Regions from separate parts of the Nocardiopsis synnemataformans genome, predicted to be linked through region 3. Evidence: riboswitches for the same ligand, from Rfam matches in the RefSeq annotation. Region 3 holds a riboswitch; each other region holds the start of a gene.

Region 1 (2,255 bases), on a different contig from region 3:
GGCCGTCGCGGTGGCCGTGTTCGCCTTCACCACCCTGCTCGGGTGGGCCTACTACGGCGAGCGCTGCATGGTGTTCCTGGGCGGCCGCCGCCTGGTCCTGCCCTACCGCCTGGTGTTCATCGCCGTCATCTACGTGGGCGCGGTCGCCAGCCTGGACTCGGTCTGGCTGTTCAGCGACATCGCCAACGGCCTGATGGCCCTGCCCAACCTCATCGGGCTCCTGCTGCTGTCCCCGGTCATCGTGGCGGAGACGCGCAAGTTCTTCGCCCACCCCGACTGGAGGGACCCGGACAAGGTCATGCAGGACGTGACCAAGCAGTAGCTCCGCCTCCGCAGGAGGACGGGACGAGGAGGGGGGACCGGCACGGAGCCGGTCCCCCTTCGGCGTCGGGTCCCGCCTCCGGCCCTTCCGGCGGTGGGCCCCACGGTCCCGGCGGGCTCGGGGTTCTCCACCGCGTGCGCCCGACGTGCGCCGACGACTCCGACTGATCACGACACCGCAGGTCAACGGGTTCGGGGGTGGCACTTCTACCACCAGGCGTGGAAGTGGTGCACCGGGCCCTGTCCGCCGCCCGCGTCGATCTCGTCGGCGCGCCGGATGGCCTCGGTCAGGTAGTCCTTGGCGTCGCCCACCGCGGCGGCCACGTCCGGCCGCTGCGGCAGCAGGGCCGCGATCGAGGAGGACAGCGTGCAACCGGTGCCGTGCGTGTTGCGGGTGGCCACCCTCGGGGCGCGGAACTCGACCGGGTCGGCGTCCCGGGCGACCAGGACGTCGACGCTCTCCCCGCCGGTCAGGTGGCCGCCCTTGAGCAGGACCCGGCGCGGGCCGAGCTCCAGCAGCCGCCAGGCCTGGGCGCGCATCGACGCCAGGTCGGTCGCCTCGGGCTCCTCCAGCAGGTCGGCGGCCTCGGGCAGGTTCGGGGTGACCAGGTCCGCGCGGGGCAGGAGCTTGGTGCGCAGCGCGTCGACGGCCGAGGCCTCCAGCAGCCGGTCCCCGCTCTTGGCGACCATCACCGGGTCCACCACCACGTTCGACAGCGCGTGGCGGTCGATCGCCTCGGCCACGGCCTCGGTGACCTCCGAGGTGCCCAGCATGCCCACCTTGACCGCGTGCACGGCGGCGTCGGCGAAGAGGGTGTCCATCTGGTGGGCGACGAACCGCGCCGGGACCGGGTGGACCCCGGTGACGCCGCGCGTGGACTGGGCGGTGAGCGCGGTGACCACGGTCATCCCGAAGGTCCCGTGCGCGGAGAAGGCCTTGAGGTCGGCCTGGACGCCCGCGCCCCCGCTGGGGTCGCTGCCGGCGATGGACACGATGTTGTACGCGCTCATGGCGTTCCTTCGCTAGTGCTAACTAGGGCAGGTTCGACGGGTGTGCTCTCAGCCGGGAACGTGTCCCAGCACCCCGCGCCTCCGGGGCCGCGTCGGCGGCCCCGGCCGGTATGTGCTTGTCGGTGCGTTCCGGGCAGGATACCCACAGAACACCGAAGGGGCCCGCCCGGGGATGCGGGCGGACCCCTGGAGGGGTTCACGGGGGACGGTGTCCCGGGGGAGGAGCCTCAGGCGGGGGCCCTCCGACGGGGGTGCCTCAGGCGGAGGTGTCCTCGGTCCGGCGGGCCTTGGTCCGCTTGTAGACGCGGGCCAGGATGAACCACAGCACCAGCAGGCCGATGATCACGACCACGACGTTGCTGATCACGCCGCTCCACTGGGCCAGGACGGGCTCGATGGCCGGGCCGAAGACGTAGCCGAGGCCGATCCAGATCGTGTTCCACACAGCGGAGCCGATGACCGTGTACAGCGAGAACTTGAACAGGGGCATCCGCTCGATCCCGGCGGGCACCGAGATGAAGCTGCGGACCAGGGGCACGCATCGGCCCAGCAGGACGGCGAGGCCGCCGAAGCGGGTGAAGAAGCGCTCGGCCTTGTAGAAGTCCTCGATCTCCAGCAGCGGGGTCTTCTCGACCAGCCAGGCCGTGCGGTCGCGGCCCAGGAGCGCGCCGATCGCGTAGAAGCCCCACGCGCCGACCAGGCAGCCGATCGTCGCCCACAGGATGGCGAGCCACACGTTCATGTGTCCGGCGTAGGCGAGGAACCCGGCGCCGGGCAGGACCGCCTCACTGGGCATCGGGGGAAAGAAGGTCTCGATGAACAGCGCCACGCCGACACCGGGTTCGCCCAGGGTCGTCATCAGGCTCAGGACCCACCCGATGAATCCCTCGTACTCGTGGACGACGTCGACTTCCGTCGTCGAG
Region 2 (2,255 bases), on a different contig from region 3:
TCGAGACGCTGCGCGCGCTCACCTCCGGGGAGCCGGTCGGCGGGCAGGCGTGGACGGCCGCTCTGTGGCTGTGCGGCCTGGGCGCGGCGGCGGCGCTGCTGACGGGGTGGCTGTTCCGCCGGGCGGCCGGGCGGCGCTGAGCGGCCCCCGGCGGGCGTCCGGTGCCCGGCCGCCGGTCAGTCCCCGGCGCGGGCCGCCAGGCGTTGGCGCAGACCGGAGGCGGCGGACCGGGGGTCCTCCGCCTCCGTGATCGCGCGCACGACCACGACCCGGCGGGCCCCGGCGTCCAGCACGCGGTCGATGTTGTCGGCGTCGATCCCGCCGATGGCGAACCAGGGGCGGTCGGTGCCCAGCGCGGCCGCCTCCTCCACCAGTTCCAGCCCGGCGGCCGGGCGGCCCGGCTTGGTGGGGGTCGCCCAGGTCGGGCCGACACAGAAGTAGTCGCTGCCGGGCTCCTCGGCGGAGGCGGCCGCGGCGGCGACGTCGTTGTTGGAGCGGCCGATCACGGGGTCCGCGCCGATGATGTCGCGGGCCATGGGCACGGGCAGGTCGCGCTGGCCCAGGTGGAGGACGTCGGCGCGCACTGCGCGGGCGATGTCGGCGCGGTCGTTGACCGCGAGCAGGGCGCCGTACCGCTCGCACGCCTCCTTCATCACCTCCAGGGCCGCGATCTCCTCGCGCGCCTCCAGGCCCTTGTCCCGGAGTTGGATGATGTCCACTCCCCCGGCCAGGGCGGCGTCGGCGAACTCGGCGAGATCGCCCCGACCGGTCCGGGCGTCGGTGCACAGGTACAGAAGCGATGCGTCCAGGCGCTTGCGCAGGCTGGTTCCGTGGCTGGTCCTCACACAGTCCACCCTAGGCCCTGGCGCGTTCGGGCCCAAGGGGGAGGGACGCGGCGGCGCGCCCCTCCCCCGTTTCCCACCCGGACCCCGACCGGGCTCGCGAGGTCGCGGGCTGGAGCTCGCGGACTAGAAGGCCATGCTCTGGGCCCGGCGGCGCACCTCGGTGCCCCGGTTCTCGCGCATGGCCTGGATCGGCGTGCCCGGCAGGGAGTCGTCGGGGGTGAACAGCCAGCGCAGGGCCTCCTCGGAGGAGAAGCCCGCGTCGGTGAGCAGTAGCAGTGTCCCCGGCAGGCCCTTCACCAGGTCGTCACCGTCGATGAAGGCGGCGGGGATGGACAGTTCGCCGTCGCGGACCACACCCATCATGCGGTTCTCGCGGATCAGCGTCTTGATCCGGTTCGGGCTCACGCCCAGCGGCGCAGCCGCCTCCTTGAGGGTCAGCCAGTCGCCGATGAGCGTGTCGATGTCGCGTTGTGTCACACCACCAATCTGCCACATCCGCGCACCTCCTTCCCCCCGGCACGGGGCGCGTCGGGTACGGGTCCTAGAATGGGGACAGACCCCTACATCCCGCGGGAGCCGGGTGGGACCCGGCTGAGAGGGAGGCTGTGAGCCTCCGACCGCACGAACCTGATCCGGATCATGCCGGCGAAGGGAGTGGAAACCACAGCCGTGCGCACCTCCAACGATTCCCACCGCGACCGCGTCGTCGTGGTCGGCGGCGGCCTCGTCGGGCGGGTCACCGCCTGGCGCGCCGCCCAACGCGGACTGCGCGTCACCCTGGTCGAGTCCGACCCGGCCCGCTCCGCCTCCACCGTGGCGGCGGGCATGCTCACGCCCGCCACCGAGGCGGTGTTCGGTGAGGAGCCCCTCATGGAGCTGGGCATCCGCTCGGCCCGCATGTACGCGGACTTCGTCGCCGAGCTGGAGGAGGCCAGCGGCCTGGACGTGGGCCACCGCGCCACCGGCACGCTCCTGGTCGCCTTCGACCGCGACGACCTGGCCGTCCTCACCGAACTGCACGCGCTCCAGCAGCGGCTGGGCATCGCCGCCGAGCGCCTCACCGGCCGCGAGTGCCGCCGTCTGGAGCCCATGCTCGCCCCGTCCGTGCGCGGCGGCGTCCTGGCGCCCGACGACCACTCCGTGGACCCGCGGCGGCTGCTGCGTGCCCTGGCCGCGGCGGGCGAGCGCGCGGGCGTCACCGAGGTCCGCGGGCGGGTCGGGGAGGTCCTCTCCCCCGGCCCCGGGGGCGCCCGACTGGGCGTGCTCCTGGCCGGGGAGACCCCGACCGCGGGCGCCACGGCCGGGGAGACCCTGCCCGCGCACCAGGTGGTGCTCGCCGCGGGCTGCTGGGGCAACGCCGTCGGGGTCCCCGAACCCGTGGTCCCGCCGCTGCGCCCGGTCAAGGGCCAG
Region 3 (2,255 bases):
GAACCTGGCCGGGACCGTGGTCGTCGGTGACATCCGGGGCGGGGAACAGCACACGCTCCAGGGCGTGACCATCGGCGACCGCTACTACGGCATCGTCTACGGAGCCACGCTGCCCGGCCCGATCTGGCAGGCCACCATGCGCGAGGCCGTGGCGGACCTCCCGGAGGAGGAGTTCGCCCCTTCGCCGAAGGTCTACGGCAAGGCCTCGGACAAGCCGTCGGGCGGCGGTGACGACGATGACACCGGTGGCGGTGGCGGTGGTACCGGTGACGGCGGCGTCGCGGCCGGTGGCGGCGGCGGAGGAACCGGCGGTGATGGCGGTGCCGGGGATGACGATGGCGCGGCCGGTGGTGGTGGCACTGGTGACGGTGGTGAGGGTTCGACCGGCGGAGACGGCGGTACCGGTGGTGGCGGTGGTGAGGGCTCAACCGGTGGCGGTGGAGGCGGCGGTACCGGCGGTGGAGGTGGCGGCACCGGAGGCGGTGAGGGCTCGACCGGAGGCGGTACCGGCGGTGGTGGCGGGGGTGGCAGTACTGGCGGTGGTGGCGGTACCGGTGGCGGTGGAGACGGCAGCGGTACTGGCGGTGGCGGAGGCGGTGGTGGCGAGTCCCCGGGCGGGGACGGCGGCGCGCCCTGGAGCGGCGCGACCCCGCAACCGCAGGTGCCCGAGGGCGGCGCCGGGCCCTCGGACTGAGCCCTCCATGTGTGTAAACGCGGCCCGGGAACACCCCGGAGTTCCCCCTTGTTCATACTGGAGGAAACCGACAGGGGAGCGCGCGAGCGCTGAGAGTGCGGCACCAGGCCGCAGACCCTTACACACCTGATCTGGGTCATGCCAGCGAAGGAAGTCGTAGGAACCGTCACCGGTGGCGTGTCTCCCGCGCACCGGGGACGTCCCGGCGCACGCGGAACGCGTCCCGGAGCCGCTCTCGGCCGCCCGGCCCTCGCATCCCCCGGCGAAGGGACACCGCATGAAGAGGAACACCACCACCCAGGGCACCGGTTTCTGGCGCGACGTCCTCGGCCAGCTGCGGAGCTGGCGCACCGTCGACATCGTCGTGGCCGCCGTCATCGGCGTCGCGGTCGGCGTCGTCTTCTGGCTGTGGTATCCAGTCTGGGAGGCCACGACCCCGTTGTTCGTGGCCTTTCCGCCCGCGCAGGCCGTCCTCTACGGCGTGTGGCTGCTCCCCGGCGTCCTCGGTGGCCTGGTCATCCGAAGGCCCGGCGCGGCCCTGCTCACCTCCATCGCCGCGGCCTCGGTCTCGGCCGTCCTGGGCACCGGGTGGGGGATCCTCGTGGTCCTCGACGGCGCCCTCCAGGGCATCCTGCCCGAGCTGGTCTTCCTCGCCTTCGGCTACCGCCGCTGGGGCATGGGCGTGGCCGTGCTCGCGGCGGCGGTCGCGGGGTTCTCCCCCGCCATCCGCGACAACATCACCTACTACGCGACCTGGCCGCTGTCCCACCAGGTCACCTTCGGCGTCATCGTGCTGATCAGCGCCGCCCTCATCGCGGGCGTGGGCGGCCGACTGCTCACCACCGCCCTGGCCCGTTCCGGGGCGCTGGCCCCCTTCCCGTCCGCGAGGGGCTGACCGTGGCCTTCGCGAACGGGCGACGGGCGGCTGCCGGGGGCCCCGGCGCGCGCGTGGAGCTCTCCGGCTGGGGCTGGCGGCACTCGGGCCGCGAGACCCACGCGCTGCGCGGCGTGGACCTGGTGATCGAGCCGGGCGAGCGCGTGCTGCTGCTGGGCGCCTCCGGCGCTGGCAAGTCCACCCTGCTGCACTCGCTGGCCGGCCTGACCGGCGAGGACGGCGCCATCAGCGGCGACCGCGAGGGCACCCTGCTCCTGGACGGCGAGCCCGCCGACCGGAGCCGGGGCTCGGTCGGCCTGGTCAGCCAGGACCCCGAGACGCAGCTGGTGATGGCGCGCGCGGGCGACGACGTCGCCTTCGGCCCGGAGAACCTGGGCGTGGCCCCCGAACTCATCTGGCCCCGGGTCCGCGAGGCGCTGGAGGCCGTCGGCTTCCCGTACGGGCCGCGCCATCCCACCGGCGCGCTGTCGGGCGGAGAGAAGCAGCGCCTGGTGATCGCCGGGGCCCTGGCGATGCGCCCCCGCCTGCTGCTGCTGGACGAGCCCACTGCCAACCTCGACCCGGCCGGGGCCGCGCTGGTGCGCGGCGTGCTGGCCCGCCTGCTCGCCGAGACCGAGGCGACCCTGGTGCTGGTCGAGCACCGGGTGGCCGACGTCGTGGACCTGG

The links. A riboswitch is a leader RNA that binds a small molecule or an ion and turns the genes downstream of it on or off. The one in region 3 is predicted to bind thiamine pyrophosphate.
Region 1: linked by a shared signal. The riboswitch ahead of thiD (bifunctional hydroxymethylpyrimidine kinase/phosphomethylpyrimidine kinase) and the one ahead of ACSIH6_RS08840 (ECF transporter S component) in region 3 are both predicted to bind thiamine pyrophosphate.
Region 2: linked by a shared signal. The riboswitch ahead of thiO (glycine oxidase ThiO) and the one ahead of ACSIH6_RS08840 (ECF transporter S component) in region 3 are both predicted to bind thiamine pyrophosphate.

Annotation. Positions count from the first base shown of each region.
Region 1 is NZ_CBDRFA010000004.1:139,989-142,243, reverse strand. Features, by position in the region: gene ACSIH6_RS03450 (alanine/glycine:cation symporter family protein) at 1-322, shown strand, start outside; gene thiD (bifunctional hydroxymethylpyrimidine kinase/phosphomethylpyrimidine kinase) at 529-1,332, opposite strand; TPP riboswitch at 1,320-1,418, opposite strand; gene ACSIH6_RS03440 (DedA family protein) at 1,589-2,255, opposite strand, start outside.
Region 2 is NZ_CBDRFA010000059.1:26,406-28,660, reverse strand. Features, by position in the region: gene ACSIH6_RS27745 (ABC transporter permease) at 1-140, shown strand, start outside; gene thiE (thiamine phosphate synthase) at 177-845, opposite strand; gene ACSIH6_RS27735 (Rv2175c family DNA-binding protein) at 969-1,322, opposite strand; TPP riboswitch at 1,405-1,516, shown strand; gene thiO (glycine oxidase ThiO) at 1,485-2,255, shown strand, end outside.
Region 3 is NZ_CBDRFA010000011.1:118,824-121,078, reverse strand. Features, by position in the region: gene ACSIH6_RS08845 (transglycosylase domain-containing protein) at 1-694, shown strand, start outside; TPP riboswitch at 757-864, shown strand; gene ACSIH6_RS08840 (ECF transporter S component) at 972-1,589, shown strand; gene ACSIH6_RS08835 (ABC transporter ATP-binding protein) at 1,592-2,255, shown strand, end outside.